One region of the Arthrobacter sp. B0316-5-4 genome, then DNA from elsewhere that is predicted to be linked to it. Evidence: predicted binding sites of a transcription regulator. Region 1 holds the regulator's gene; the other holds the start of a gene.
What was found. Region 1 encodes LexA, which represses DNA repair genes until DNA is damaged. Its sites were predicted from a motif close to TCGAACANNTGTTCGA; they were not measured.
Positions count from the first base shown of each region.

Region 2: a site for LexA is predicted at 11,799-11,814, ahead of AC5RU9_RS13315 (Y-family DNA polymerase). Genes of this name have one in related genera too.

Region 1 is NZ_JBNHFN010000004.1:45,238-61,163, forward strand. Features, by position in the region: gene hisH (imidazole glycerol phosphate synthase subunit HisH) at 1-192, opposite strand, end outside; gene hisB (imidazoleglycerol-phosphate dehydratase HisB) at 189-815, opposite strand; gene AC5RU9_RS12255 (histidinol-phosphate transaminase) at 862-1,980, opposite strand; gene AC5RU9_RS12260 (LysM peptidoglycan-binding domain-containing protein) at 2,061-2,420, opposite strand; gene lexA (transcriptional repressor LexA) at 2,770-3,513, shown strand; gene AC5RU9_RS12270 (ATP-dependent DNA helicase) at 3,527-5,587, opposite strand; gene hflX (GTPase HflX) at 5,580-7,142, opposite strand; gene AC5RU9_RS12280 (class I SAM-dependent methyltransferase) at 7,636-8,250, shown strand; gene dapF (diaminopimelate epimerase) at 8,231-9,199, opposite strand; gene miaA (tRNA (adenosine(37)-N6)-dimethylallyltransferase MiaA) at 9,246-10,157, opposite strand; gene miaB (tRNA (N6-isopentenyl adenosine(37)-C2)-methylthiotransferase MiaB) at 10,174-11,703, opposite strand; gene AC5RU9_RS12300 (regulatory protein RecX) at 11,703-12,176, opposite strand; gene recA (recombinase RecA) at 12,235-13,275, opposite strand; gene AC5RU9_RS12310 (DUF3046 domain-containing protein) at 13,521-13,745, opposite strand; gene AC5RU9_RS12315 (MarR family winged helix-turn-helix transcriptional regulator) at 13,787-14,332, shown strand; gene AC5RU9_RS12320 (helix-turn-helix domain-containing protein) at 14,462-14,896, opposite strand; gene AC5RU9_RS12325 (CinA family protein) at 15,034-15,540, opposite strand; gene pgsA (CDP-diacylglycerol--glycerol-3-phosphate 3-phosphatidyltransferase) at 15,537-15,926, opposite strand, start outside.
Region 2 is NZ_JBNHFN010000004.1:287,514-303,439, reverse strand. Features, by position in the region: gene AC5RU9_RS13370 (hypothetical protein) at 1-128, opposite strand, end outside; gene AC5RU9_RS13365 (hypothetical protein) at 125-607, opposite strand; gene AC5RU9_RS13360 (acetoacetate decarboxylase family protein) at 604-1,560, opposite strand; gene AC5RU9_RS13355 (alpha/beta hydrolase) at 1,557-2,630, opposite strand; gene AC5RU9_RS13350 (hypothetical protein) at 2,627-4,561, opposite strand; gene AC5RU9_RS13345 (GMC oxidoreductase) at 4,636-7,275, opposite strand; gene AC5RU9_RS13340 (hypothetical protein) at 7,429-7,854, opposite strand; gene AC5RU9_RS13335 (dihydrofolate reductase family protein) at 7,953-8,558, shown strand; gene AC5RU9_RS13330 (LexA family protein) at 8,658-9,089, shown strand; gene AC5RU9_RS13325 (LacI family DNA-binding transcriptional regulator) at 9,086-10,099, opposite strand; gene AC5RU9_RS13320 (sugar porter family MFS transporter) at 10,236-11,702, shown strand; gene AC5RU9_RS13315 (Y-family DNA polymerase) at 11,879-13,177, shown strand; gene AC5RU9_RS13310 (uroporphyrinogen-III synthase) at 13,191-14,348, opposite strand; gene cobA (uroporphyrinogen-III C-methyltransferase) at 14,361-15,395, opposite strand; gene nirB (nitrite reductase large subunit NirB) at 15,405-15,926, opposite strand, start outside.

The DNA of each region.
Region 1 (15,926 bases):
GTTGAGAACGTCCTCGGGCTTGGCGCTCAACAGGACGTGGGCACCGGCGCGTTCCAGTGCGCGGACAGCGGAACGGACGTTGCCCGAGCCATAGTCCAGCACCGTTACGGTGGGCTTGCCTTCCGGTGATTCCGGCTTGATGGCGGCCACGGTGTCGGTGACAGCCCCGTCCTTCAGGACCTGGCCGCTCATAGCGCTCCCTTCGTGGAGGGGATTCCCTCGACCCTCGGATCAGATTCCACAGCAGCGCGCAGCGCCCGCGCGAACGCCTTGAACTGGGCCTCCACGATGTGGTGCGGGTCGCGCCCCGCCAGAACCCGCATGTGCAGGCAAATACCGGCGTGCAGGGTGATGGCTTCAAAAACGTGACGGGTCAGCGAACCCGTGAAGTGTCCGCCAATGAGGTGGTATTCCTGGCCCGCAGGCTCGCCGCCGTGCACCAGGTAAGGACGTCCCGAAACATCCACTACCGCGTGGGCCAGGGCTTCGTCCAAGGGAATGGTTGCCTCGCCGAAGCGACGGATTCCGGCCTTGTTGCCCAGCGCTGTCCGCAGGACCTCGCCGAAGGTGATTGCCACGTCCTCCACCGTGTGGTGGGCGTCGATGTGGGTATCCCCCGTAGCCTTGACGGTCATGTCAATCAGCGAATGCTTGCACAGCGCCGTCAACATGTGGTCGTAGAAGGGAACCGAGGTGCTGATGTCCGAGACACCGGAGCCGTCCAGGTTGATTTCCACCAGGACGGAAGATTCGCTGGTGGTGCGCTCCATGCGCGCGGTGCGGGCAGCGTTCGGCGTGGCGCCGGTTTCGCTCATTGGGACGTCCTTATACACGGAGGATGGGTTGGGTCTATTGACAAGTTTAGGCGGGCTGTGAAGCTTGGCCGTCCAAAAGGGCTTCCAAGGCAACCAAGAAGGCTGTGGTTTCCGGCTCGGTCCCAGCCGTCACCCGCAAGTGGCCCGGGATCCCTACGTCGCGGATCAGCACTCCGGCATCGAGCAAACCCTGCCAGATGGCGTGCGGGTCCTCGAGACCGCCGAAGAAGACGTAATTGGAGTCCGATGCGGCAGGCTTGAGCCCCATCCGGAGCAACTCGGTGACAATGCGGTCGCGTTGCACTTTGATGTCCTCGACATCGGCCATCAGCGCTTCCCTGTGGCTCAGCGCCGCGAGGGCGGTTGCCTGGGTAATCGCCGAGAGGTGGTACGGAAGCCGGACCAGCCTGATCGCGTCCGTAACCTCCGGGGCAGCAGCCATGTAACCCAGCCGGGCGCCGGCCAAGGCAAAAGCCTTGCTCATGGTGCGCGAGACGATCAGCCGTTCACGGCCGGGCAGCAGCGTCAGCGCGCTGGGCGTGTTGTCGTGCGCAAACTCGTGGTAGGCCTCATCAACGATCACGATCGCTTGGCTCGCTTCACCGGCTTCGTAGACCGCCTCAACGACGTCCAGTCCGAGCCCCGTCCCGGTGGGGTTGTTCGGAGAGCACAGGAAGACGATGTTGGCGCCGGTCTCCCGGACCTGGGCGGCGGCCGATTGCGCGTCCAGTCCGTAGTCGTCGGCCCGGACTCCGCGCAGGTACTCAGTATCCGTGCCGCTGGCCAGCAGCGGGTACATGGAATACGTGGGAGGGAAACCCAGCGCCTTACGGCCGGGTCCACCAAATGCCTGGAGTATCTGCTGCAGGACTTCGTTTGATCCGTTGGCCGCCCAAATGTTGTCCCGGGAAAGGCCGTGGCCCAGGTACTCGGCCAGGGACTCGCGGAGTTCCGTGAACTCGCGGTCGGGGTAGCGGTTCAAACCAGTGGCGGCGGCGGCAACGGCCTCGGTGATGGCGGCCTGCACATCCGCGGGGACTCCATGGGTGTTCTCGTTGACGTTCAGCAAAACGGGGACTTCAAGCTGCGGTGCGCCGTAGGGGCTCAATCCACGCAGGTTGGTCCGGAGGGGAAGTCGGTCAAGTCGTTCAAGCTGCTCACTCACTACGTCAGTTTAAGGGGCCGCTGCGACTGCAAACTAACTGTGACGCCGCGCCACCTCCGTTTCGGGGCGGCAGCCGACACTTAGTTGGCGGGTACGTAAAGCTGCTGACCGGGCTGGATACGGCCGCCACGAAGATCATTGAGCTGGATGATTTCCGAAATGACGTCGCGGGGATCCCGTTCAGGAGCTGCCGCACCGGCGATACCCCACAGGGACTGGCCGGGCTGGACTGTGACAGTGACCGCGACCGGCGGCCGAAGCTCGGCCTGTGAGTCGGAGGCCTTCGCAGGGGAGGTAATGAAACCGGCAAGGCTCAACAGCGCAGCCGCCAGCAGCATGGCGGGAATGCCGAAGAAAACGATCCGCCCCCGCCGGGTCAGACGCAGGCGGGCGGGTGCCTGGGTGGTGCGGAAATCAGCGAACGTAGTGATTGCGGACATGAGCTGAGCCCTTCTGAGCTATTGCCACCGAGCCGGATTCCCGGTACGTGGCTGCCAATTCTTGGTGTTCCCTTCCGCCAACCCCCGGCGTTCGAACACTTTCTTCGAACATCGGGCCCCAGCGTCAGGTTTATAGAACACATATTCGAACCTTGCTAAGACATTTTTAGCACTTATCAACGAACGGTGTCGAGACTCGCTAGAACAAATGTTTGATAAACGCCTTTGGCTGCCCTACGTTTGAGTGAAGAAACAGCACTGTTTCAGTGGAACAGGAGGGTCTGACATTTTTGCAGGCCCGACATCCCCGGACACGCTCCGGGGACGGAATGGAAAGGCATTGGCGAACATGGCAGCGAAAGCCACAGGCGGCGGGGTACCCCTGCGGAGCCAACAGCCTCAAAAGAGCCCCAAGAGCCTGACCGTCCGTCAGAAGAAGATCCTGGAGACCATCCAGAGGTCCGTGAACGACAACGGCTATCCGCCCAGCATGCGCGAGATCGGCGACACCGTCGGCCTTGCCAGCCTCTCGAGCGTCACCCACCAGCTGTCCCAATTGGAAAAGCTCGGGTACCTCCGCCGCGATCCGAAGCGGCCGCGTGCCATGGAAGTCCTGATGCCCTTGACCCTCGACGGCGGTCCCATCCCCGGGGTCGAGGCGCCCACGGCACTCCGCAGCACTGGCGGACTCGCTGTGACGGAACTGGCCAGCGCCAGCGACACCGCCATGGTTCCGTTGGTAGGCCGCATCGCTGCAGGTGGTCCCATCCTGGCCGACCAGACCGTGGAGGACGTACTCCCCCTCCCGCGGCAGCTCGTGGGGCATGGCGAATTGTTCATGCTGAAGGTCGCCGGCGACTCCATGATTGACGCGGCCATCTGCGACGGTGACTGGGTGGTGGTGCGGCGCCAGAACGACGCCATCAACGGAGACATCGTGGCCGCGCTCCTGGACGACGAGGCAACCGTCAAAACGTTCCGGCAGCGCGACGGCCACACGTGGCTGCTCCCCCAGAACACCCAGTACGAGCCCATCCTTGGCGATCAAGCCACCATCATGGGCAAGGTCGTCTCGGTCCTGCGCTCCCTCTAGCCTCCTGAGGCCTTTAGGAGGCCTTCGCGGACCCCAGCCGCTCAAGGACGCCGCGTACTACCTTGCGGTCGGTTGTAGCCCAGAAGGGCGGCAGCGCGGCCCTGAGGAACCCACCGTAACGTTCTGTGGAAAGCCTGGAATCCAGTACCGCCACCACACCCTTGTCACCCGTTGAACGGATGAGGCGTCCGGCCCCCTGCGCCAGCCGAATGGCTGCGTGGGTGGCCGATACGGCCATGAAGCCGTTTCCGCCGGACTGGGCGACTGCCCGTGAACGGGCGGTCATCAGGGGATCGTCGGGGCGCGGGAACGGAATACGGTCTATGACAACCAGCCGGCAGGAACCGCCTGGAACGTCCACACCTTGCCACAGGGACATGGTGCCGAAAAGGCAGGTGTCCGGTTCGTCTGCGAACTGCTTGACCAACGCCGCCATGGTGGACTCCCCCTGGCAAAGGATGTCCACGTCGAGGCGGAGCCGCATGGCATCGGCTGCTTCCTCGGCGGCCCTCCGTGAGGAAAACAGGCATAGCGCTCCCCCACCCGAGGCCCGGATCAGGTCTTCCAGCTCGTCGAGGGCCTCTGGTGATGTTCCGCGGCCTGGCTTGGGCAGGTGCTTGGCCACATAGAGCACGCCCTGCTTGGGATAGTCGAACGGCGACCCAACATCGATCCCCGTCCAGCTCGGGGCCCCGTCCCCGATCAACCCCAACCCGCCGGCGGCCGGTTCAAAGGCCGAGCCTATGGCCAGCGTCGCGGAGGTGAGGACCACTGTGTGGCCGGCAAAAAGTCCGTCACGCAAACGGCCCGCGACGCTCAACGGTGCAATGTTAATGAGAGCGGGTGCTGTTTCATCAGGCTGCGAGTAGCCCTGTTGGGGGTCGAAGTTGCTGTTTCGCGAGAACCACACAACTTCCCGGTTCTCCTTGGCGGCGAGCATGCGTTCGCACAATTCCAGGATGAGCATGAGCCGTGAGCGCGCCAGCTGCCGTCCGCCGTCGACCGCGTTTGAAGAGTCGGTCTTCGAATCGGACAGTGCCGCGCGCGTGGCATCCCGCAACTGGTCCAGGCAGTCGAGCTGTTCGTCGTTGAGCCCGTTGGGCAACAGGCCGTTGGGCACGCCTGCGATGGCCATATCCAGCCGGTCCGCCGCGGCGTTGAGGGCATCCACCGTGATGGCCGTGTGCTTGCGCGCACTGGACGCTGCGGCATGGACCATGGCCACTGAGAGCTGGCCGGATACCGCTCCGGTGACACGGTCCTGTAGTTCGTGGGCTTCGTCGACGACCACGACGTCGTACTCGGGGAGCACGGCCAAGCCCTCAAAGGCACTCACGGCCAGCATCGCGTGATTGGTGACGACGACGTCGGCCTCAGCCGCCCGGGACCGCGCCAGTTCGCTGAAGCATTCCTCAGCCAACGGGCATTTCTGCGCGCCGAGGCACTCCATGGACGTGACCGAAACCTGCCGCCACGCACGGTCGGTGACTCCCGGCATGAGTTCGTCGCGATCACCGGTGGATGTCTTTTCGGCCCACTCGCGAAGCCGGACCACTTCCTTGCCGAGCTGCGATTGCGGCCCGCCCATGGAGGCAGTGAAGTGCGGAACGCTTGTGTCCTCACCCAGGGAGAACAGTTGCCCTTCGGAGGGCTCCTCGCTGGGGAAGCCGCCCTCAAGTTTCTGCCGGCAGACATAGTTTGCCCGGCCCTTCACCAAGGCCACGTTGACGGGGCGTTCAAGGGCGGGGTTAAGGCTCTCCAACAGCCGGGGAAGGTCGCGGCCGACAATCTGGGTTTGCAATGCCAAGGTGGCGGTGGACACGAGGGTTGGTTTGTTGCTGTCCATCGAATGCGCGATCAACGGAATCAGGTACGCCAACGACTTACCTGTTCCGGTCCCCGCTTGGACGAGCAAATGCTCCCCGGTCTCGATCGCCCGGGCAACGTGTTTTGCCATCTCGTGCTGGCCGGCACGGCTTTGTCCGCCCATGCCGGCAACAGCCCGGTCCAACAATTCGAGAGTGGCCTTTTCGCCCACCGACTCAACGGCGTCCGCCGCCACCTTCTCAACCATTGCTGACGAATGACTCCAGTTCGGCTGCGAGTCCTTCGCGGACCATGACAACCACACGCGTCCCGGATTCCTCGTGGTCAAGGCTCAGGATTTCCGAGTCGGAGCTGTGCAGCTTGCTGATCATGTCGCCGCGGTCGTAGGGAATGAGCAACTCAAGGCGCACACCCGGCCGCGGAATGGACCGGCTGATGTCCTCCAGCAATTCCGCGATGCCCTGGCCTGTACGGGTGGAAACCACGGCATGGCGGGGCTCCTTCTGCTTCAGGCGCTCCACGACGAAGGGATCGGCTACATCCACCTTGTTCAGGACGATGATCTCCGGGACCTTGCGCGCATCCACTTCGGTGAAGACTGCCCGCACCGCGGCGATCTGTCCCTCGGGATCCGGGTGGGAAGCGTCGACGACATGCAGGATCAGGTCCGCATCCGCCACTTCCTCCAGCGTGGACCTGAAGGCCTCGATCAGCTGGGTGGGCAGCGAACGGACAAACCCCACGGTGTCGGCGAGGGTGTACCCGATGCCATCCGGAGTCTGCGCCTTGCGGACGGTGGGATCCAGCGTGGCGAACAGGGCGTTCTCCACCAGGACACCGGCGTCGGTCAGGCGGTTCAGCAGCGAGGACTTACCTGCGTTGGTGTACCCGGCGATAGCGACGGACGGAACGGCATTACGACGGCGGTTGGCACGTTTGGTCTCGCGCGCCGGCTTCATCGCGGCGATTTCACGCCGAAGCTTGGCCATTCGCGTGCGGATTCGACGACGGTCCAGCTCGATCTTGGTTTCACCAGGACCACGTGAACCCATGCCTGCTCCGGCACCACCCACCTGGCCACCTGCCTGGCGGGACATGGAATCGCCCCAACCACGAAGACGCGGAAGGAGGTATTCCAGCTGGGCCAACTCAACCTGGGCCTTGCCTTCGCGGCTCTTGGCATGCTGGGCGAAGATGTCCAGGATCAGTGTGGTGCGATCCACCACCTTGACCTTGACGATGTCTTCCAGGCCGCGTCGCTGCGAAGGTGCCAGTTCCGTGTCAACCACCACGGTGTCGGCGCCCGTCGCTGCCACGATGTCCTTTAGCTCCTGGGCCTTGCCTGATCCAAGGAAAGTCCCTGGGTCCGGCTTGGTGCGGCGCTGTACCAAGCCATCCAGCACCTCCGAGCCTGCGGTCTCAGCCAAAGCAGCGAGTTCGCGCAGCGAGTTCTCTGCATCGGCGAGCGTTCCCTCGGTCCAGAGGCCGGCGAGCACGACGCGCTCAAGGCGCAACTGCCGGTACTCAACCTCAGTGACGTCTTCGAGTTCCGTGGAAAGCCCGGCGGTACGACGCAGGGCACGGCGTTCAGCCAGATCTTCCTGGTCGCCGTCGTAAATGCTGTGTTCCTGGTCCAGCGTGGAGATCGCCTGCGCCTTGCCAAACACACTGTTGGCATCGTTGTCGCTGGATGCCTGCGCAGGTACATCCTTGGAAAGAATCCGGTCGATGACGGCCTGGATTTGTTCAGGACTCATGTCCTGGGCGTCGGAATCGGATCCGGAGTGCTTCTGGGTGGTCATGGTCTCCTTAGACTGTTCGGCTATTCCAGAATAGTGCTGTTTGCTGTTTGATGGGGCGCTATTCGCGCTGGGCTGACGGGCTTGGGCCAAAGGGGCCTCCTGTGTGCTGGGCGGCCACGCCTCAAAGGCAGTGGTGGCCGCTGCGATTCAACGGAAAAGGATCCGCAGGAAGGTCCAGGGCAACCAAGGAAAGGGACATCCGTTCTTCTGGCCAGCCGGCGTCAGCGGTGGCGGAGAGTAACGGGTGGTGTGATCTTCGGAGCGCCGGTCGACTGCGTCATGCAGTGGACTGACATTGCCATGTGGGACCTGCCGGGCGGAAAGGCCATGCGGTTGGCTCGGAGCCAAGCTGGCCTGCGTCGCGGGCGGTACCGGGTTTCGGCAGATTACTCGAAGATCAGGAACATGACTTCCACATTAGCAGCCAGTGTCAACCCACCTGTGGGATGCGGCAGTTTCCCATGACGCCGTCAGCCCACTAATCTGGCAAATTATGGAGTCTGCACACTATTTCACTGCCCAGCCAGCTGGACCCTTCACCCGCAAACCCCTCACGGTGGAGCTCGCCGGCGCTACACGCCAACTGCAGACCTCCTCTGGCATCTTCAGCCCCGACGGCGTGGACAAGGGCACGGCGATCCTCTTTTCCGAGGTTCCGCCGCCGTCACCGCAAGGCAACCTGCTGGATATCGGCTGCGGATGGGGTCCCATAGCCCTGACCCTCGGCTTGAAGGCCCCGCATGCACGTGTTTACGCCGTGGACGTGAATGAGCGATGCGTGACGTTGACCAACGAGAATGCTGCGGCGCTGGGTCTCGGCAACGTCACTGCCAGCCTTCCCGACCAGGTGGATCCTGCCGTCGAGTTCGACACCATATGGTCGAATCCGCCGATTCGCATCGGCAAAGAAGAACTTCACTCGCTGCTTTTGACGTGGCTCCCGCGCCTCGCACCAGGCGGAAACGCCTGGCTGGTGGTCCAGAAGAACCTGGGGTCGGACTCGCTCCAACGCTGGCTTGCCAACGAGCTGGACGGCACCTTCACAGTTTCCCGCGAGAGCACGTCCAAGTCCTTCAGGGTCATCAGGGTCAGGAAAGCGTCCCAGTAGCTACGATCACGGCGGGGCCGCTGAGCTCTACGTGCTCGCGGCCGCCGGCGCCTGGGAAGAACTTCACCCCGACGACGCCGCCCGGTACGTTGACATGCCAATCGTTCGGTGCCGTGCTTCCTGCCCAGTGACGAATGGCCACAGCTGCGGCGCAGGCGCCCGTGCCGCACGACTGGGTCTCCCCCACGCCACGTTCGTGGACGCGCATGGTGATGGTTCCCACGCCGTCTTCAACCAGGGGCTCGGCGGGAACGACGAATTCTACGTTGGTTCCGTTGGCAGGCTTGGGATCCACCACCGGAGGCTTGAACAGTTGCGTGGCCGCCAGCTCGCTGAGCTCCGCCAGGGCTACCACTGTGTGCGGATTTCCCATGCTGACGGACAGGCCCGGCCGGGCGACTTCAAGGCCGTCGGCGCTGACCAGCGCATCCATGGCTTTGCTGGTTGCTTCCCGCGGGAAAATGAACTCCCAGGGCCCCATGTCCACGGCGTAACCCGTGGCAGTGCGCACCACCTTCTTGACGCCGCCACGGGTGCCAATGGTCAGGGTCTCGCCTGGGCCCAGTTCCACCAGTTTTTCGGCGATGAGGAAATGAACGAAGACACGCACCCCGTTGCCGCACATCTCTGACAGGGAACCGTCGCCGTTGCGGTAGTCCATGAACCACTCTGCGGCCGGGTCCTGCTCTAGCATGGCGCGGCCCTCGGGAAGGAACCGTGAGGGCACCGCACGGATGAGGCCATCTCCCCCGACACCAAGGTGCCGGTCGCATAGCTGGGCAACCTGTTCCGGAGTGATCTCGTGGGCGTCGCCCGGGTCAGCGATAAGGACGAAGTCATTACCCGTTCCGTGGCCCTTGGAAAACGCCAGCCCGGACAGGCTGGGGGCGGTCACAGCGGCGCCGGCAGCTGCTGGCTGCTGGGCGGAAAGGGAAGCGGTTTCATCCATGGGTCTAGGCTACCTGCCACGGCTCGTCGGCCCGAAATTGCGGGAGTCAGGCCGCAGCTGCCGCCTTGGCTACGAGCTGGGGGTCCTGCCAGTCCAACCAGGTGATCCGCGGATCCGCGCGGAACCAGGTCAGCTGGCGCCTGGCGAACTGCCGCGTAGCGACGATGGTCTCTTCAGCGGCAGCGGCGACATCAGCCTCGCCGTCGAGCACTTTCAGGAACTGTGCGTACCCCAGTGCCCGGGAAGCCGTCTTGCCCTTCCGCAGCCCGGCGGCGTCGAGGCGTGCAACTTCTTCCTGCAGCCCGGATTCAACCATTCGATGCACCCTTTGGGCGAGCCGTTCCCGGAGGACCTCCCGGTCCACTGAGAGGCCGATTTGGATGGCAGGCCGGAAGTACTCGCGTTGGGGCATGAAGGAGCTGAAAGGCCGGCCGGTTATCTGGTGGACCTCAAGTGCGCGGATCACGCGTCGGGCATCGCCCAGCCGGGCCGCAGAAACGGGATCAACTTCTTCCAGCCTGGTCCGCAGCGGCGCCAACCCGTGGGTTTCGCATTCCTGCTCGAGTTCCTTCCGAACCAGTGGATCGGTCCCTGGGAATTCCAGGACGTCCAGCGCCGCCCGGACGTAGAGTCCGGAACCGCCCACGAGGATGGCGCGTTTGCCCCGGGAATGGATCTCCTGGATGGCAGCGCGGCACTCCGCCTGGAAGTCCGCAACGCTGGCCTCCTCGGTGACATCCATGGTGTCAAGAAGGTGATGGGGAACGCCTTTGCGTTCTTCCACAGTGATCTTGGCCGTTCCGATGTCCATGCCCCGATAGAACTGCAGGGCATCTGCGTTGATCACTTCACCGTCCAAGGCCAACGCAAGATTGACCCCGAGATCCGATTTGCCGGAGCCGGTGGGGCCAACGACGGCGATGACGGGAGGGTGCGGTTCAGCGCTGGAGGTGGACACGTCGCGTTGCCCGGCGCTAGGAGCGGCGCACGGGCAGCGTGGGCATGCCCAGCGATACGCCGCCCTTGCCGGGAGCTGCCCCGGGTGCCGGGACGCCGCAGGAATCTGCCTGTGCCCTGTCCCAGGCATCGCCCGCACGGGACCGGCGCAGAAGGTAGTCTCCCGCGGTGGCTGGGTCCGCCACGAGGTGGAAGGCCGCGGCTTCGGTGATAGTCACAGTGACGAAGTCACCGGGACGCGGGGTTTCAGCACCCGCTGGGACAGAGAAGTGGACCAGCCGCTGATCCTTGGAACGACCCGACAAACGATGCGTTTCCCCGGCTTTGCGACCGGACTGGGCCGTCACCAGAATTTCGACCTGACGGCCGAGTTGGCTTGCGTTCTCTTCTGCCGCAATGCGGTCCTGGAGGGCGGTGAGGCGTTCGAACCGCTCCTGGACAACCGCCTTGGGGAGCTGGTCCGGCAAATCGGCAGCAGGTGTACCGGGGCGCTTGGAGTACTGGAAGGTGAACGCCGACGAAAAGCGTGACTTTTCCACGACATCCAGCGTCGCCTGGAAGTCTTCTTCCGTTTCGCCGGGGAAGCCAACGATGATGTCGGTGGTGATCGCGGCGTTCGGGATGCGCTCCCTGACCTTGTCCAGGATTCCGAGGAATTTGCTGGAACGATAGGAACGGCGCATGTCCTTGAGGACCTTGTCCGAGCCGGATTGCAGCGGCATGTGCAGCTGCGGCATGACGTTAGGTGTCTCAGCCATGGCGTCAATGACGTCGTCGGTGAAAGCAGCGGGGTGGGGGCTGGTGAAACGGACGCGCTCCAGCCCTTCAATGTCGCCGCAGGCCCTGAGCAGTTTGGAGAACGCCTGCCGGTCGCCGAACTCCACCCCGTACGAGTTCACATTCTGCCCAAGCAACGTCACTTCAACTGCGCCATCGTCCACCAGTGCCTGGATCTCGGCGAGGATCTCGCCGGGACGGCGGTCCTTTTCCTTGCCTCGGAGTGAGGGAACGATGCAGAACGTGCAGGTGTTGTTGCAACCGACGGAGATGGACACCCAGCCGGAGTACACCGAGTCCCTCTTGGTGGGGAGCGTCGAAGGGAACACATCCAACGATTCGAGGATCTCGAGCTGTGCCTCATTGTTATGACGAGCACGGTTCAGCAGTGCCGGAAGGGCACCAACGTTGTGGGTGCCGAAGACAGCGTCCACCCATGGCGCCTTCTTGACGATGGTTTCGCGGTCCTTCTGGGCCAGGCAACCACCAACGGCGATCTGCATCCCCGGGTGCGCTTCCTTGACCTGCCGCAGCTGGCCCAGGTTGCCGTAAAGCTTGTTATCCGCGTTTTCCCGCACAGCGCAGGTGTTGAAAACCACGACGTCGGCTATGTCACCGTCCGCTGGTACATAGCCCGCGTCTTCGAGGAGCCCTGCCATCCGCTCGGAATCGTGGACGTTCATCTGGCAGCCAAAAGTCCGGACCTGGTATGTCCGTGGCATGGCAGAAGGAGTGGCGGAAGCTGTTGGGGAAGGAATGGTCAAACTCACTACTCAAGGGTACCGGCTTCTGCCAGCACCTCACCGACGATCCTGAAAGCCAGGGAAGGCGCGTAGCCCTTGCGTGCGAGCATCGAGGCCAGGCGGCGTGTGTACTTGTCCCGTTCCGCGCGATCGGCCAGGTCCATGCCAGGCCGGAGCTTGCGTTGAACGAGCTCACGGGCTGCCAGTTCCTCATCCTGATCGCTCAGCTGGGACAGTGCTTCCTCTGCGTCCTCCAGCTCAATGCCTTTGTCCGAAAGTTCACGACGAAGTGCACCCTTGGCCAGCTTCTTGCTTTGCGATCGGCTGCGGACCCACATCCGGGCGAACTCCGCGTCGTCGATCAGCTGAACCTCTTCGAACCGATCCAGGACTGCCTCCGCCACATCCTCAGGAACGTTGCGCTCGGCGAGCTTCCGGGACAGCTGCAGCCGGCTCCGCGGCGCCATCGTCAATTGCCTCAGGACGATGGCACGCGCCACGGATTCAGGATCTGGTTCGGGATCAGCCGCAACGGAGGAGTCCGGGTCCGGCCCTCTCCTAACCGTCAACGGCCTTCAGCTTCGGGGAGTCTTCCTCCGGCTTGACACCCACGCCGAGCTTTTCCTTGATCAGGCGCTCCAGCTCCTGCGCCAGTTCAGGGTTGTCCCGCAGGAATCGTCGGGAGTTCTCCATGCCCTGGCCAAGCTGGTCCCCGTCATAGGTGAACCACGAGCCGGACTTCTTGATGATGCCGTGTTCGACACCCATGTCGATGATGCCGCCCTCGCGGGAGATGCCCTGACCGTAGATGATGTCGAACTCGGCGATCTTGAACGGCGGTGCCATCTTGTTCTTGACGATCTTTGCCTTGGTGCGGTTACCTACGGAATCCGCACCTTCCTTCAGGGTCTGGATACGCCGGACATCGATACGCACGGAAGCGTAGAACTTCAGGGCCTTACCACCGGTGGTGGTTTCCGGGGAGCCGAAGAAGACACCGATCTTTTCACGGAGCTGGTTGATGAAAATGGCGGTGGTCTTGGTCTGGCTCAAGCGGCCTGTGATCTTACGCAGGGCCTGGCTCATGAGGCGGGCTTGGAGACCCACGTGGGAGTCGCCCATTTCGCCCTCAATTTCGGCGCGCGGAACCAAAGCAGCAACGGAGTCGATGACGACGATGTCGAGCGAGCCGGAGCCGACCAGCATGTCCATGATTTCCAGGGCCTGTTCACCGGTATCCGGCTGCGAGACCAGCAGGGCGTCCGTGTCGACGCCGAGTTTTGCGGCGTAGTCAGGATCAAGCGCGTGTTCGGCGTCGATGAAGGCCGCAATGCCGCCGGCGCGTTGCGCGTTGGCTACGGCGTGGAGGGCAACGGTGGTCTTACCCGAGGATTCCGGGCCATAGATCTCAACGACACGCCCGCGGGGCAGGCCGCCAATTCCCAGGGCCACGTCCAAGGCAATGGAACCGGTAGGAATGACCTCGATGGGCGCACGGGTGTCGTCACCCAGGCGCATGATAGAGCCTTTGCCGAACTGCTTGTCGATCTGGGCAAGCGCTGCTTCGAGCGCCTTCTCACGATCCGGGGCTGCCGCCATGGTTCACACCTCTGATGCTTTCTCGCTGTGGAGTGGCCCGAAGGGCCGCTTTCCTGTCATGACTGACGCTATTACGGTGCCCGGACATTTTTACCGGCCGACCCCGGCTATGTGGATAAACGGGACTGCAGGATGCCGTGGATGCGTCTTTCAGGATCAATTTTCCTCTTTCAGGAGCATATCCCCATCCGAACAGATATTCGAACAACGGTTCGGCGTGTCACGCTGCCGACACCTCAAAGCACTCAGCTTGAAGCCGGCTTAATGTCCCTGCCCAGCCTGCGCTCGAGGGGAACGTCCTGGACTTCGCACATGGCAAGCCAGACGTCGCGGGGCTGGTAGCCGGCCGCGAGGGCCTCCACCGCGGTGCGTCCACCGACACCGGCGAGCACCAGGGAGTTGGCCAGGACCCGGGAGTAACCTGCCCCGAATTCGTCGTCCATCAATCGCCAAAAGTCACTTGCCCTCACGGATAGAGTCTCTCATGCCGCCGGACTCTAGAATGGTTGCCATGAGCAATCCTCTCCAGAGCGCGCCCGATACGGTCCCGCTAGGCGACACCGTGGACGACGCCGTGGACGACGCCCTCCAGCAGGTGGAACACCAGCTGAGCCTGCTCTGGCGCCGCGCCCGTTCGATCTCCCACCAATTGTCGCGGCAGGTCCATCCGGACATGGAGCCGGCCGCGTACGGGCTCCTCACCGTCATCCGCAGGGAAGGCCCCATTCGGCTCACAGAGCTCGCTACCTGCATCGGCGTGGGCAAGCCGTCGGTCAGCCGGCAGATCGCTTTCCTGGAAAGTATCGGCCTCGTTTACAAGGAAGCGGATCCGCAGGACGGTCGCGCGCAGTCCATCCGACTGACGGACAAGGGCGAGGAGAAGATGCACCAGGTCCAGGACGCCCGCAGGCAAGTGTTCCGTGAACGGCTCGGTGAATGGCCCCTGGAGGACGTCCAGACGCTCGCCGACTACATGGGCAGGCTCAACGCCATCTACGGCGATGGGGTACTGAAGGATGTCACCCTGAAGGAAACGAGCCCGGCCGACCCAGCCTAGTACCCACCAGGGCGCACTAGGACCCACCAGCGCGTACCACCGCACTCCCCTTAAGGAACCCGGTGCCCACACCAAAGAAGGGTCCCCAGCCGATGGCTGGGGACCCTTCCTTTAATTCCTGCGTAACGGTTACCGGGCTCCGGAGAGCATTCCCTGCGGGAAGTCGTCCGTGAGGTCCAGGTCGCGACCGTAGCGCTGCGAAAATTCCTGCGGAACGGTGTCCGGCACGGACACGCCTTCAGCAACGGCTACGCGGTCGCTGACTTCGCGGAGCATGTGGGACAACGGAACATCCAGGGCTGTGCAGATTGAAGACAGGAGCTCGGAGGAAGCCTCCTTCTGGCCGCGTTCAACTTCACTCAAGTAACCGAGTGAAACACGGGCGCTGTGCGAAACCTCGCGGAGGGTACGGCCCTGACGCTGGCGGACATCGCGCAGTACATCACCGATCTCGTGGCGTAGTACAACCATTTTGCGCTCCTTCTGTTCGCTCTGTGTCTGATCAGCCAAGCCCACATCCTTCCAGCGGACAACGCCGTTCACGGATACGGGCTGCTTTACCATCTGTATCGCCTTGCTCCCTCGTTCATCCGGTTCGCTGGCTGGCGGACCGGGTTGGTTTCTACATCCTAGGCGCCCCGGCTCTTCCGAAGCGACACAATGACACAACTATTGGCAATCAGTTTTTGTTCCCGGCTACTTTACGAACGGTAACCAACGTCACTCAACGCGGCAAGGAGACGCGCCATCGCGGCCTCGCAGGCCTGCTCGCGGATGGCTTGCCGGTCCCCCGAAAACCGGTACTCGAATGAGGAAACCGCCGCTGGCGTAGCCACGCCAATGAAGACCGTTCCCACTGCTTTGCCGTCATGGGGCTCCGGCCCGGCTACTCCAGTGGTAGAGATCCCGACGTCGGATCCGCAAGCCCGCCGCGCGCCGTCGGCCATTGCTCCGGCGACTCCCCCGTCAACGGATCCGACGGCAGCAAGCAAGTCGGCCGGTACCCCCAGGACGTCTGCTTTGACTGAGTTCTGGTAGGCCACCACACCGCCTTGGAGCATCCCGGACGCTCCGGGGGTATTTGCCAGGGTGGCAGCTACCAAACCGGCCGTGAGCGACTCCGCCGTGGCCACCGTCAGGTGCCGTTCGATCGCCAACGCAACTACCGTCGTCGCGGCCTGGGCGCTGCCGGGGGCGGGCGTACTCACGCGCGGCGTCCGGCTGCCCGAAGCCTCATGGCCTGGATGACGTATTCCACGCCGGTCCACAGCGTGATGGCAAGTGCCAGCATCATGACCCAGAAAGCAACGTCTCCCAGCCACGGCGCGATCGCCTTCAGAGGCAGGATGTACAGGAAAATGGCTACGGTCTGGATGACTGTCTTGAGTTTGCCGCCCCGGGAAGCCGGCATGACTCCGTACCGGATCACGACGAATCGGAGGGCGGTGATGCCCCACTCCCGGACAAGGATCAGGATGGTGACCCACCAGGGCAGTTCGCCCAGGATGGACAGCAGAACCAGCGCGGAACCGATGAGGAGCTTGTCGGCTATGGGATCGGCAATCTTGCCGAAGTTGGTGATGAGGCCCCGTGC
Region 2 (15,926 bases), 240 kb from region 1:
TGGATGGCGCCCGTCAGGATGGTGATGATGGCGATCGCGGCCAGGACAGCCCTCAGCGGATCGGCTGCGGCCCACGCCACCGTCCCGGGAGGGTGGTTTTTCCGGGAAGCGTGCTGGTTCGCGGTCATGCGAAGGATTCCAGCAGGCGACCCCGGTCCACCAGCAACCACACCATGGCGGCCCAGGTCAGGGTGGAGACGTAGAAGCGGATGTCGTTGAGCATCATCCAGCGTTTAAGCAGGGCGCGGAGTTCGGCGTCGTCAGCGAAGTCCCCGCCACGGATCCGGATGTTGATGGGAATGATGATCCCTTGCCCTACCCAGGTCAGGACGATGATTCCCAGCAGGCAGATGATCGCTGGAATGACCCGGACGGTGCCCCACTCGGACCACACCAGGATGCCGCCGGAGATGAACATGATGGGCACCACCACGGTGAAGAACCTGGTGGCGGCCCGCGTGGGGATGCCGAAGTGCATGTCCACGTTGTCGCGCGCCAGTCCGTGCCAGGTGGGGTAGAGGAAGAATTTCAGGACCCACATGGTGCCCACGTACATGGTGGCGCCGAAGAGGAAATAGAGGGCGTTGAGGAGGAGTAACCAGTTCATGGGGTGTTTCCTGCGGGAGCGCCGGATATCCGGCTCCGGTCCGGCGGGGCAAGCCACTTCTGGCTTTGGCCAAGGTCCGCCACGCTGTCCATCATGTCTCCGCCTTTGAGCGCTGAGGCTCCGGCTTCGGTGGGAGCGGTAAGGAACCACGCTTCGAAGTGGTCATCCAGGACTCCGTGGGCCTCGGGCAGCCAGGCGGTGAACACGGGTTTGCTCCCTACCTGCAGGTTCTTGAGGGGTTCGACGCCGGGCGCGTCACCGAGGATGAGCCGGGCCTTGGCCTGCGCTCCGAGTGCGATGTCGCCCGAGGCTTCGAAGTAGATGTCCGATTTCCAGAGCATGTTCCGGAAGACGCAGTAGTTGGAAGCGGCCAGTTTGAGGGGTAGTGCCAGCGGTTCGGGGCGTTCGATCTCGATGTAGCAGCCGAGTTGGCCGTCCTGGTCATACTGCGCCGACACCGTGGAGTCGGTGACCACGAAGTCCAGGTTCGCTTGGTGCTTCGGCATGCCCCAGATTCCCTTCCCGCCCTTGACGGACACTTCGGAGCTCACGGGCAGGTCCACCACGAACTGGCCCAGTTTGAAGGTCTTCTGGAACAGCAGGGGAAGGATGGGCGGTGCGGGCCGGCTCCCGTGGGTGATGGCGATGGCCAGCGAGTATTCGATGTACTTCCCGATGTCCGTGGATTTGTAGTTGACCACAGTGACTACGAGCAGTCCTTTGCCGCCCAGGCTGAACGGCCGCATTTCGGAACCCGGGAGTGCGGCCGCTGCGGCCCGCTTGTCGATGGGAAAGGCGGCCATGAGGACGGGGGAATCATCCGAATTGACCGGCATCACGTATTTGATGCCATCGGCGTAGGCATGCTGTCCACGGAGCCGCTCCTGCCTGCGGGGGACCGGTGATGGCATGAGCTTGAGCAACGGCGTGACCAGCTCGGTAAGGGATTTCATGACCTTGGCTCCTGGGCTGTACTGGTTTCCTGTGTTCCGTTCAGCTCCTGGAGGATGACCGGAAATGTGTCCTGCCAGGCGTGGTCGCCAAAGAAGACGTCCAAATGGCCGTAGCCGGGGATGAGGTGGAGGGTGTCCTTGCCTGGACGGTGCTGTTGGAAGAACGCATAGGTGCGTTGCTGGCTTTCGGGGAGGAAGCACAGGTTGTCCAGGCCTGCGATGAAAGCGAATCTCGCGTCGGTTTGGGGGGCTTCGGCTACCAGGTTGGGTGGAAGTTCCGGATGGTTGCCGGCGGCCACCAGGTGCCCGGCTTTGATGCTGCGGCCCATTTCCTCGAAGAACGTCACGGGGACCTCGGCGAACTCGCCGCTCAGCCATTGGTGGGTGGGGTCGTCGAGGTTTTCATGGGCCCACAGGGCAGGGCGGCCGCTGCCGTACGTGAAGCTGACCATTTTGCAGACGGTGTTGTCGCATTCGTGGTGGGTGGCTTTCACCAGGCCGCGGATGGCCCGGGTGAAGTAGCCCTGTGACTTGTAGCCCCACGCGGGTGAAAGGTACGGAGTGAAGACCTTGACTACCGGCGTCAGGTAGTCGATCTTCAGCCGCGAAAATGCGGGGACCACCGGGTGCAGGGAAACAGCGTTGGAGACGATGGTGTCCACTTGGGGCAGCAGGCCCGCCACTGCGGACATGGTGAAGGAGGTGGACCCCTGGCAGTGGATCACGGCCTTCATCGTCTCCGCACCGGTAGCGGCCAGGACATGCTCGACGGCCGCGGGATGGTCGTACACGGCGGCGTCGGCAAGCGTCCAGGACAGGGGATCAAGGTCGATCGACGCCCGCCAATTCAGCATCCACACATCCCACCCGTCCTCAAGGAGGGCATCGACAATGGTGGTCCTGACCGGCGGCCGGAACAGCTCCGCACGGACGCCGGAGCCGTGGACCAGGATCACCGGTCCTTTCGTGGCCTCCGCCGGGGACGTGACGTGGACCAGGCTGAGCGGTGTGTTGTCCCGGGCACGGATCGGGATGACCTCGGTCCTGTGCTCGGCACGGGTGATGATCATGGGGTGCTTCCCTTCCGTGCGATGGTGATGGGTTGTTCAAGCAGCCGAACGGTGGGCAGGCCGTTGGCCGGAACCAGCCGCGCGCCGTCGTCGTTGGTTGCCAGCTGCCAGTCCCGGCTGACCGTGTCCACCATGAGGGGGTAGATGGTGAGGTCGCCGTCGGGGGTCAGATGCATGCGGAGGAACCCTTTGTGGTCCTCAATGGACTGCCCGGACATCTTCCACGACGACACTTCCCCGGTGGGAGTCGCCAGGATAAACAGGGCGAAAGCTTCGCTGCCAACAGCCCACCCACCCAGGTACGCCAGTGTGACCGCGAGGAGCAGGACGACGACGTCCGGCCACTCCGGCCAAGGAATCAGGATCACGACGGCGGCACTGACCGCGAGCGCGGACAGCTGGTAGAGCGCGCCCCGGACAAAGACGACAAGTCCGGATGTTGCAAGGCCCAGCGCGCGGGCGGTGAGGGCTACGGCGGCCAGCAGGAGCGGCATGGCCAGCACCACCCAGACCACCAGCAGGGCAGTGTTCCCCTCCCTGAGGCTGCGCAAACTGTCAACGAATGATTCGCCGCGGAATGCGCTGAAGACCGTCCACAGGGTCAGGGTCGCCGCGATGTGCACCAGGCCCAGGGAAGGCCCGAACCCGGGGTTGCGGACCGGGAGCCAGAACGGGGAGAGGGGGTTCGCGAGCCGGCGACCCAATTGCCGGGAATCGGCGGGGCCGGGATAGACCGCGGGCATCCGGGTGAATCGTCGGGGCGCGGTGGTGGTGTCGCGTACGGCGGCGGACTCTCCGGGCGCGGTGGACGGTGCTGGGAGGATCACGTCGTCGGGGAGCCAGTGGGCGTCGGAAAGGTAGGCCCCACCCAGGCCACACGTGACCATCTGGGTCATGGTGGGATCCGCGGGGAGGTTCCGGGGTTCGCCGGGTCCTCGCTGTTCGTACCGTGCGTAGTGGTGCAGGTCGCCGCTGAGCCACAGCCGGACATTGGCTCCGGTGGGTTGAAACGTCTGCGTTTCCGGGTCGAAACGGCGGCGAAGGTAGTCCTGTTCGAAGAAGTTGACCTGCCGGAATGCGTTGAGCCCGGGTTCGGCGGCTTTGACCCAGAAGGGCGAAGCGACGCACAGGATGATCGCATCACCGCGTTGCAGTTGGAGTGTGACGTTCCGGTAGAAGTAGTCCAGTTGGGGCTCGTCGATGTACTGCCCCAGTTGGCTGTCCAATCCCAGGAGCCACCAGCCCGGCGTGCCTTTGCCGTCGGGGCCGGGTGGTTCGCCCGAGAGCCGGACCGCGAAGTAGCTTCGCGTCTGGATGGTCCGCCACCTGCCGATGCTCCTTTGCCGGGTGAACGTCCGGATAAAGGAGGTGAGCCCGTCGTACCAGTCGTGGTTCCCGGGCAGGGCGAGCATGATCGGGGTCTCGTTGTGAGGCCCGCTCTGCAGGCTATCTTGGCCGCTGACCGTGCTCTGCGGGCCTCGCAACGCAACGTTTCGCTTCGGAAAGGCCATCCGATACGGCCCGGCCATCCGGTTCTCGTACGCTGCCGGGGACGCCACCGGATACACCTCGTCCCCACCCAGGACCAGCACCCTGCCGCGGGGGAGTTCATGGCCGTCCACGCTCAGGGAGTCCTGGGCCAGCAGGGACGCCACCGTGTAGCTGGAATCGAAGCCATCACCGAGATCCGCCGTGTAGTCGAGCCACATGTCCGTCGCTGCTGGGACGGTTTCCGGTAGCTCGCCCGGTGGCTCGCCCGGTAATGGAAGCCCCCTGCTGCTGACGGATGGTTGGGCTGGTTGGCCCGGCACGGGGAGTTTGTCCAGGCGCAGGGGATCGGCGGGGAAACCTCCCTCCAGCTCACGCTTGTCCCCGAAGTCGGCAAAGACAGTGGCCGCCATGACCTTCAGCGCAGTCCTCGCCAAAGACATGGGTGAGAGCCAACGAACCGCCTCCTGGGGCGTGAAACCCAGGACTGCGTGGTGTTGCGCGAGCTCCCGGCTTTTCATCGCTTCGGCTTGAGGGGGAACGGGACGCGCCTGAGTGCCCGCCCGTAGACCTGCCATAGCTCGCCGCCGAACAACGTTCCGAAAGCCAGCAACCCAGCCGTCGGAGACGGGCCCTCGGCACGGAACGTGGTGAGCTGCCTTGCGAAGTCCAGGGGTCGGATGTAGAGGATCCCCGCGCCTGCCACGCCTTCGGGATCGGGTTCCGCGGCCCCCGGAGGCACGTGTCCGCGCAGGATGGTCGCGTAGAGGGTGGTGGTGTCCGGCCAGACGTCGAGCCCTGTTTCGTGATGGATCAGCTTGTGACCGGTGAAGGTGAATGGCGTGCCGCCAGGGTCACGGAGCCACAGCCTGTACAGCATGCGCCTGGCCGGCACGCCGTCGTCGGAATTGTCCTTCACGAACAGATTGAACCAGCCACGTTCCACAGGCATCCGGCCGCCAAAGTAGTCGGCCAGCACGTAGCCCTCGGCCCTGGCAGGATGGGCGGGATCTGCGACGAACGCGTCGATGTCCTCCGCGATGATGGTCAATTCGAACATGATCTTCCGGCTGCGATCCCGGCCCAGGCTCCGGCCCCGTTCCGGATCCGTCACGCCCGGACTGAACCAACCGTGCATCTGTTCGGTGAAACGCACGGAGGTCGCCTCGCTGCTGGATGTGGCATTTTCCGGGGAACCCAGGCTGCGGCTCGCCGTTTCCGGGTAGGCGCTCGCGGGCTGCTCTTGCGGCGCGGCCTTGCCTTTGGTTGCGTCCGGCGCCAGGGCGCGCGGCGCCACCGAACCGACGTCGACGACGGCGCTAGTCGCCTCCCGCTGTGCACCAGCCGCCTCCCGCTGTGCGCGTGCGGCGGCGCCGGGGTTGATGCCGCCACGGCTCACCCTGTCCGCTTGCTCGATGATGTGCGCACACGTACGTTCCGCGAAGGCGGCGATGGTCAGCGACGGATTGGCGCCCACGGGACCAGGCATCGCGGATCCGTCCACCACGAACAAACCGGGGTAGCCGAAGACCTCCCCGTACGGGTCGCAGACCGCTTCGCCCGGATGCCGTCCGGCCGGAGCACCACCGATCGGGTGGACGGTGATGACGCGTTTGGCCCACCAGAGCGGGTTGTCAACGAAGTCGCCATCGAGGTCCTTGGCGATCGCTTCCATGGTCCTGCGGACCCGGCCGAAGTATTCCTGCGAGGTTGCCATGGTCCACGCGATGGCGAGGCGTCCGTCGCGAAGTGTCATGACGCCGTCGGGAATGTCGCGGCCCATGCCGAGCAGCGGCACCGAACTGGAGGACAAGTGTCCGTCGCCCAGAGCTGCGGAGAGGTCGGCTGAGACGTTGGAGCGGCCGGCGTCGAACAGCCTGTCCCTGAAGAGCTGCCCAGCAACTTTTGCGGTGCGTTTGATGGTGGTTCGTAACTGCGCAGTTTCGATGAGCCAGTTCATGAAGGCCGGATACCCGGCGTCCTCCACGTAGTAGCCGCGGCCGTCGCCGTCGTCGTCGTTCGAATCCGGAACCCTGATCGCCGTGGTGATCACGGGACCTTTGCTGCCGGTCAACGTGCGGACTCCCGGCCGCCCGCCGTTGGTGGCCGGGGTCTTCGCGGCCATGATGAACGTCAGGAGGTCGCCGTTGCCGCTGAACCGTGTCCCCATGGCGTCGCTGAGGGCGGGAAGGGAGCCACGGTTCCGGAGCAGGAGGAAGTTGGTGCCAAACGTTCCTGCACCGAGGAGGAGCCGGCGGCAGTGGATGATGCGCTCCGTGAGCAGTTCGCCCTGGCGATCGGGCTGGTGGACCACGTAACGGACCTCATAGCCGCCCTGATCCAGGGGCCGGATGCCGCGGACGTCATGGAAAGTGCGGACATCGGCTCCTTGGAAGGCGGCGGCGGAGACGTAATTGTGGTCCAGGGTATTCTTGGCGCCGGCGTTGCAGCCGATGTCGCATTCGCCGCTGAGTGTGCATGTGGTCCTGACCGTGTTTGGGCCATGGATGCTGCCGTACTCGGGCAGCGGAAGCGCCCGGTTGGTGCCTGGTTCCTGCCCAGGTCCTGCCGCGAACGTCACGGCAATGGGTGGCCGGGTGATGGAGAGGCCCAGGTTGGCGGCAGACTTTTCCATGGCCATTGTCTTGGCCGTGTCCCGGTAAGGGTAGGGGACCGGCTGGAGCATGGCTTCGGCGGCGTCATAGTAGGGATCCAGGTCTGCCCGCGTGAAGGGCCAGTTCTCGTAGCCGCCGCCGGGGATGGGTGATTCGTTGACAAACCACTTCTCGTCCTTGCGCAGGAGTACATTGGCGTAGATCAGCGAACCGCCGCCGAGCCCGCTGGACACCAGCCCCTCCGTGCCGCGGAACGTCCAGGCATCGAAGAGGCCGTATAAGCCGCGGTCCGGATCCCAGAAGTTCCGGCCCATCTCCGACGGCGAGCGCGCGAAGCTGCCGGGCGGATAAGGCTTGCCGCGCTCCATGAGCACCACGGATTGGCCCGCCTCGGCCAGCCGGAGGGCGGCTACGGAACCGCCGAACCCGGAACCGACCACCACGGCATCAACTTTCTCAATACCGTTCGACGTGTGGCGTACCGGAGCAGTAGCGGGCTCAGAACCCGTATCTCCGCCGTTTCCGGTTCCCAGACGACCCATGGCCGTTCCTCTCGAAGGAGAGCTTTCGCTGCGTCGCGGGATGGGGTCGCAGGGTGTGGCCGGGCGATGCCTCCGCGGACTATGGGCCTTATGTTCCCACCGGGCAAGGGTTCTGTAAATGAGGTGGAGTAACTGGTTGGTGCCCGCCGGGTGTCAACGTAGCCGCGTGTAGACCATGTCGAAGTCGTGCTCCAGTGGTCCGCCGGGGTACGTGCCGCGTTCCAGACGTGCGTTGATGGTGTTGCCATCATCGCTGAACCGTCCCACGAATCGCTGGGGCCAGTCCGGACCGTCCCTGAAAAGCGTCAACACATTGCCTTCGAGGATCATGTCGTAGATTCGTGCGACACCGCGGGAATCGAAGTAGTGCTGCTGGAACGCCCCGTCGGAGCCTGTGGCGCCGATGATGCTGACCGAGTTGGGGTAGTCCGGCTGTTGCACCGTGGAGTGTTGGATGAGGAAGCCGCCGTTTTCGAGCCACTCGAACGTCGTCCGGCCCTTCACCTCCCGCCCTGGGACGGTGGTTTCCCACTCGCCCACCAGGATGCCAAGTTGCTCCAGGTTTGCTGCACTTGCCATGGGATCCTCCTGAAGGTTTAGCCTCAGTGTCCGCCTTGCTGTGGCGGTTTGGCGAGGGGTTGGCACCACCTCAGGGTTTGGGATGCAATGATGGGCGCATGAGCCGAGTCACATGCGACCTCACCGTGTCCCTCGACGGCTTCGTTGCCGGTCCCCACCAGAGCCTTCAGATGCCGTTGGGGGAGCGGGGCGAGACCCTGCACCGATGGCAGTTCGAGGAGCGCGAAGCCAACGCCGCGCAGGCGGAGGGAATCCTCGCTGCGGGGGCTTTCATCATGGGCCGGAACATGTTCGCAGGCCCGGGCCCTGGCCCGTGGGACGCGGACTGGCGCGGTTGGTGGGACGAGGAACCGCCCTATCACGCGCCGGTGTATGTGCTGACCCACCATGTTCGCGAGCCCCTGGAAATGCAGGGTGGTACCACGTTCCACTTCATCAACGATGGAATCGAAGCTGCTCTGTCCTCGGCGCGGAACGCTGCGGGGACGAAGGACGTGGCCATCGCCGGGGGCGCGTCGACTGCGCGCCAATTCCTGTCGGCCGGGCTGATCGACGAACTGCGCCTCCACATAGCTCCCGTGATCCTGGGTGGCGGGGAGCGGCTGCTCGACGGCGTGGGGAACCTTGAACTCGAACCGACCTCCGTCAGCGGCACCGGACTGGTCACCCATGTCACCTACAGTGTGGGCGGCGTCAAGGAATAGCGCAGCGATGATCCGCTGAAGTCCACGGCTGCGGGATAACAATGTCCCCCATCGGTTGTACACTCGAGTATCGAACATATATTCGAATAAAGGTGTGTTGTGGGCGTTATCGTCGGCCCCCGCGTGATAGATGCGGGCTTTTCCTTGTTGTCGGTGCTCTTGGCTCCCGTGGCTGTCGCGGCGGGCTATCCTTCTCCGGCGCAGGACTATTTTGACGGCCGGATTGACCTCAATGAGCACCTGATCAAGGACGTGACCAGTACGTTCGTGGTGAGGGTCTCCGGGCAGTCCATGGAGGGTGCCGGGATCAGTGACGGTGATGAGTTGATCGTTAACCGGGCGCTTGAACCCAAGGATGGCTCCGTCGTCGTGGCTGTTTTGGACGGTGAGTTGACCATCAAGAGGCTCCGCATCACTTCAACGGGCGTGGTGCTCCAGGCTGACAACCCCGCCTTTCCCGATATCAGGGTAGCTGCGCTGTCTGAACTGACCATCTGGGGTGTTGCCACCACGTGCCTGCACCACGTTTAGTCGCTGCCCGGCGGCGCGGTGGAGTTACGGACTACCAGCCGGGGCGTGAGGCGGATGTCGGCGATGGGCGCCTCGGGGTGGGCCAGGCGTTCGAGGGCCACGGATCCGGCAAGCCGGCCCAACTCGAACGCCTGCAGGTCCACTGAGGTGAGGTCGATTCCGTGCAGCCGGGAGGTCTTCGAATTGTCGTATCCCACCAGCGACAGGTCCTTGGGGATGGACAGGTTCATTGCGTAGGCAGCTTCGCGGGCGCCAAGGGCGAGTTGGTCGTTGTGGGTGAAGATCGCGGTTGGCCGGTCTGGCAGGCCAAGCAGTTTGGTGGCCGCCCGCTGCCCGGCCTCCTGGGTGAAGTCGTCGGCCGACAACGTCAGTGGCGTGAGTCCGGCGTCGAGCATGGTTTTCTCGTAGTGCTGCCGACGCGCGGTGTGTCCGTCGTAAATTGGGCCCGCCAAATGGGCGATCCGCCTGTGTCCGAGGCCAAGGAGGTGTGCTGTCGCGGCCTGTGCTCCGGCGATGTCATCGGAGTACACGCTGTCCACCCCTTCGACCGGGCGGGTGACGCTGACCAACGGCACGACTTGGGCCAGTTCCTGGACCTGGTCGTCGGGGTCCAGCAGTGTCGCCGCGATGATAATCCCGGCCCTCGCTTCGATCAGGGAGTCCAGGGCGCCCCGATCCACGCCGTCGACCGAGCGGGAAACACTCAGGATGAGCCGGTTGCCGTCATGGGGGAGCGCTGTGCGGACGCCGCTGAGGATGTCCGCATAGACCTCGTTGCGGATGTCCATCAGATAGAGCCCGACGGCGGAACGGTGCTTGCGTGCCAGGTCGGCGGCGGCTGCGTTGGGCCGGTATCCGAGACGCTTGGCGGCCGCGAAGATGGCCTCCTTGGTTTCGCCGCTGACTCCGGGCGCTCCTCGAAAGGCGAACGACACCAATGTCCTGGACACTCCGACTTCACGGGCAACGTCGCTTTGCGTCGCTGGGCGGTGCCGTTCTTCGGGTGCCATGCCCCCATCTTCCCATGGCGGATCTGGAGCAAGATTGGTCATTTGTTAGTTTGACCTTACATTTAAACCTTTCGCGCGTTAGTCTGTATCCAGAGCGGGTGTTTGTGACCCGCACCACACTGACAAAGGAGTCCTGATGTCTGCTACGCAAACGCAGCGGGGAGGCGCCCATGGCGTCGCGCTTCCTCCGCTGACCAATGGCCCCCATCGAAAGCGCCTTGGGCTCGTGGCCCTGGTTGCAACGTTTGGTGGCCTGCTGTTCGGCTACGACACTGGTGTCATCAATGGTGCCCTGCGGCCAATGACGGCCGATCTTGGCCTCACGCCGCTCACCGAAGGTGTTGTCACCAGCTCTTTGCTCTTCGGGGCGGCGGCCGGAGCAGTTGGGGGCGGCCGGCTCTCCGATTCCTGGGGCCGCCGGAAGTCCATCATTTTTCTCGCAGTACTTTTCCTGGCGGGCACCATTGCCTGCGTCCTGGCCCCAAGCTTCGAGGTCATGGTGCTGGGTCGCGTCATCCTCGGCCTTGCCGTCGGCGGCGCATCCACGGTGGTTCCCGTGTTCCTGGCCGAACTGGCGCCCTACGAAATCCGCGGCTCCCTGGCGGGGCGCAATGAACTGATGATCGTCATCGGCCAGCTCGCGGCTTTCGTCGTGAACGCCATCATCGGCAACGTCTGGGGTGAATTTGGCGGAGTGTGGCGCGTCATGCTGGCTGTCGCCGCGCTGCCCGCGATTGCCTTGTTCTTCGGCATGCTCCGGATGCCGGAGTCACCGCGTTGGCTGATCTCCAAAGGGCGGTGGGACGAAGCCCTTACTGTCTTGAAGACCATCCGATCCGTGGAGCGCGCCGAGGCTGAAATGGCCGACGTGAAGCACCTCGCCGACGAGGAACGGGCCTCCCGGGCAACGTCCTGGGCGGCGCTGAAGGACAAATGGATCCTGCGCATCATCCTAGTGGGCATCGGACTGGGCGTGGCCCAGCAGCTGACCGGCATCAATTCGATCATGTACTACGGCCAGTCCGTGCTGGTCGAGGCCGGGTTCGACTCCAACGCGGCCCTTATTGCCAACATTGCTCCCGGCGTCATCGCGGTAGTCGGTGGCATCATCGCCCTGACGCTCATGCAGCGCATCAATCGGCGCACCACCTTGCTGCTCGGTTTCACGCTGACCACGGTTTGCCACTTCCTGATCGGTATCGCGTCCATCGCGCTGCCGGTAGGAAACGCTGCACGACCCTTCGTCATCCTGTTCCTGGTGGTCGCGTTCGTTGGTTCCATGCAGACGTTCCTGAACATCGCTGTGTGGGTCATGCTGTCCGAGATCTTCCCGCTCCACGTCCGCGGGTTCGCCATTGGACTCTCGGTGTTCTGCCTTTGGATCGCCAACGCCCTTTTAGGCCTTTTCTTCCCCACGCTGGTTGCAGGCGTGGGAATTACCGGCACCTTCTTCCTCTTTGGGGTGGTGGGAATCCTCGCGCTCGCCTTCATCTACACACAAGTGCCCGAAACCCGCGGACGCACTTTGGAGGCCTTGGAGGAAGACGTCACCACGGGTGCCATCTACCTGGTGCACAAGAAGGACGCCGCGGGAATCTCCTGACTTTCCTCGTTCACGAGCATCCCGTTCACCGGACTTTTCCACATACCGGCGGGCGGGATGCTTTCTTGTCTGCCGCCAGCACTACAGTTTAAGTATTCGAAGATATGTTCGAATACTGGGCGTGTCCTGCGTGGATAGCGTAGGCGCGCGTGCTAGTGGCGATCAGGAGGAGAACGATGTCCAAGCCGGCAATCATGCACCGGATGCAGGAGATTGCCCACGTGGATATCAACTGCTTCTACGCATCGGCCGAGCGGGCCTTCAATCCAGCGTTGGAAGGCAGGCCGCTCATAGTCCTCTCAAACAACGATGGCTGCGCAGTGACAAGGTCTCCGGAAGCCAAGAAGCTCGGCATCGGGTTGGGGGATCCATGGTTCAAGCTCGCTCCCAGGGCCAAGGAATGGGGCCTGGTTGCCCTCTCGAGCAACTATGAGCTTTACGGCGACATCAGCTCAAGGGTCATGGAACTCCTGGCCCGTTTCTCAGCGTGGCAGGAGGTCTACTCCATCGATGAGGCATTCCTCGGCGTCAAAGGACAGCCCGCGGAGCTCCTGGAGTTGGGGCGCACCATCAAGGCAGCCTGCCAAAAGCATGTGGGGGTTCCGGTGTGCGTGGGAATCGCCCGCACCAAGACCCTGGCCAAGCTGGCCAACAAGTGGGCGAAGCACAACCCGGCGTTCCACGGGGTGTGCCGCTGGGACTCGATTCCCGAAGAACAACGGGAAACGCTCATGGCCAGGCTTTCCGTGATCGAGATCTGGGGCGTCGCCACCCGGCTCACCAAGCGACTGAACGCCATGGGGATCTTCTCGATCCTGGACCTGGTCCGGGCCGATCCCATTGCCCTGCGCGACAAGTTCTCGATCGTTATGATGCGAACGGTCCTGGAACTCCAAGGCACGCCGTGCATTCCCATGGAAGAAGAAAGAATCGGCAGGGACCAGCTGATCTTCTCCCGTTCCTTTTCCACGCCCATCACCACGGCAGCCGGGATGCGGCAGGTGCTCAGCGTCTACGGGCAAATGGCAAGCGCCAGGTTGGCCAAGCATGATCTCCAAGCCAAACTCCTGACCGCCTTCGCCCAGACGTCGGTCTACAACCCGAACGACAAATCCTTTCCCACTGTCAGCGTCAAGCTACCCATGCCCACCTCGGATCCGGTCCTGCTGACCAGGGCGGCGCACGCTTTGGTCCCCAGGATCCAGGAAGGCGTGCGGTACGCCAAAGCCGGGATCATGGTCACGGACCTCCGTCCCAGTGGAAACCAGAAACCCTTGAAGATCTTCGAGAACCCACATGAGGAGCGGGGAATCGGCAGCCTTCTGGAAGAGGTCAGCAAGAAGTACGGCCGCGGTTCCATTGGCCTGGGCCATGCGGGAATCAAGGGCGGGCCGGACTGGTCCATGAAGCGCGACATGCTCAGCCCCCGCTACACCACCAACTGGGACGAACTTCCCTTGGTGAAGGCGGCCTGACGTGTCGGGAAACCTATGCCCTCAAACGGTAGCCCCGCTTGACCACTGTCTCCACAAGCTTGCCGTCGGGAAGGGAGGAGCGCAGCCTGCTGACCGTCATATCCAAGGCATGGACGGATCCGCGCAGGTCCAACAGGTCCGAGAGCGCTTCCCGGGACAGGACAGCTCCACCAGCGCCGAGCAGAGCCCGCAGCAGCAGCAGGGGCGCAGGAGCCAAATCCACCACCTCACCATTGATCCGCAAGCAGCGACCCCGCAGCTCAATCGTGGCGCTCTTTGTCTCCAACCGCCGCACATGGTTCAGGGACAGGTGCTCCGTCACAAGGCGAATCAACGCACCCATACGGTACCTGTCAGGAATGAGGGGGGTGAGGCCGGCGTCCACCAGTGGCTGCGCGGTGACGGGCCCGACAGCGGCGACCGTGACGGGTCCCTTAAGGGCTTCGATGAGGGACCGGTACAAACCCATTTCATGCGCGGTGCTCCACATGGCGTCCACTGCCGGGGCGCTGGTGAACGTGAGGACGTCCAGGTTCCCGCCAACCACGGCTTCGATCAGGCGAGGCAGTTTGTCTTCGCCGTCGGGTTTGACCCAGCGGTACGGGGTCACGGTCAGGACGGTGGCACCGGACATGCGGAGCCGTTCCAGCTGGCGGACGTCCGTGTACCCGTGCAATTGCACGGCCACAGTCTTTCCCCGCACGCCTTCGGCCAGCAGCATGTCCACCAGCGTTGCGGTGGTTTCGTCGCTGCTGATTCCGACGTCGGCGAGTCCTGCCGCGCGGACGGCACCGCGGGCTTTGGGCCCCCGGACAAACATGCGGCAGGCAGACAGCGCTTCCAGGAGCTGTTCGCCAATGCCAAAGGAATCAGCGGCTTCGCACCAACGGCGCATACCGTAGGCGGTGGTGGCGATACAGATATCCGGCCGGGCAGCGATGATGGTCCGGGTGTCCTCGATGAGGACCATGTCTTCCTGCACAGGGGCGATCTTCAAAGCAGGGGCGTGCAACACGCTCGCACCGCGACGCTCAAGTGCCTCGATGAGGTCACGGGAACGGCGGTGCGAGGTAACGCCGATGCGGAATCCGTCCAGCGGAGCATCTGCGGCTTCGGTTGCTTCCGGAGCTGCAGTGGCTTCCTGGACTTCGATGGCACGTGCAACAGTCATGTGTTTTTACCTTCAGGCTTCAAGGAGCGAAGCCGCGAGTCGGCTCAGTTCGGCGGATGATTCGGCGTGGTTCCGGTTGGCTTCAGCCACCCTGACCACCTCGCCGATGACCAGCACGGCAGGGTTGCTGCAACCGGTGGCTGCAGTTTCGATCGTACCGAGTTCGGCGATGGTGGTGCGCTGCCCGGGACGGTATCCGCGTTCCACCACGGCCATCGGCATGTCCGGGCTCATCCCCGCCCGGCGAAGGCCCGCGGCAAGCTGGGGCAGGGTGCCTATGCCCATGAGGACCACGATCGTTCCGCCCAGCCCGGCAAGGTGGGTGTGCTCTTTCTCGGTCAGGGGAGCGTGGCCGGAGACAACCGTGAACATGTGGCTTACTTCGCGGTGCGTTACAGGAATTCCGGCTGCGGCCGGTACGGAAATGGCGCTGGTGACACCAGAGATCACACGCACCGGCACGCCGGCCGCAACGCAGGCCGCCACCTCTTCGCCGCCACGTCCGAACACATAGGGATCGCCGCCCTTGAGCCTGACCACGTTCTTGCCCAGCAGCGCAGCTTCAACCATGAGTTTCTCGATGTCGCGTTGGGTGACCTTATGGAGGCCGGGCTGCTTCCCCACGTCAACCAGCTCGGCAGAGGTAAGGGAAGCCAACTCCTGGTAGGGAGCCAACCGGTCGTAGAACACTACGTCGGCGTCGCGCAGGGCTTCCACGGCACCGACGGTGAGCAGGTCCAGGGCGCCCGGACCACCGCCCACCAGGGTGACGTGGCCTTCGACGCCTGGTGCGGGCTCGAACGCTACGGGAATTCCGGCATCGCGGCAGTGTTCCACCAACGCGAGCCAGCCGGCCTCGCCGTCGTCCACCACCGCCACCAGGAACGGGCGCCCCGGGAGTTGGCCGTCAGCTGGGACGCCCTCGGGTGTGCTCAGCCGGAACACGTGGGCTCCGGCGTTCTGGTATCGGCGGATTGCTTGGCGGGCAGACTTATCGGAGCCGGCAACCAGGACATCGCGTCCGGTGAGATCAATGGTGAGCTGCATGGGGGACCCCTAGTTTTCTGCGCTGACGGTCTCGCTGCGGACCGGGATGGTGGAAGCGATGAGCACGCCGCCCTTTTCTTCCTTCGTGGCCGGACGGATCTGGCCACGCTCCGGAACGAAGGAGATGGACTCGTCCTTCTGGTCGGGGGCGTTGACGAAGGAACGGAACCGGCGGAGGCGCTCCGGATCCTTCAAGGTCTCGGCCCACTCGTCCTCGTAGGTGTCGATGTGCTTGGCCATGGCCGCTTCGAGCTCGTCGGCGATGCCCAGGGAATCGTGCACCACAACGTCCTCGACGTGCTTGATGTCGCCATCAAGCTCTTCCTGCCACCGTGCAGTGCGCTGCAGCCGGTCGGCGGTGCGGATGTAGTACATCAGGTAGCGGTCAATGTATTTCAGCAGGGTTTCGTCGTCCAGGTCCTTGGCGAGGAGCTTGGCGTGTGCCGGGGTGGCGCCTCCGTTACCTCCCACGTAGAGGTTCCAACCGTCGGCGGTGGCGATCACGCCGACGTCCTTGCCACGCGCCTCTGC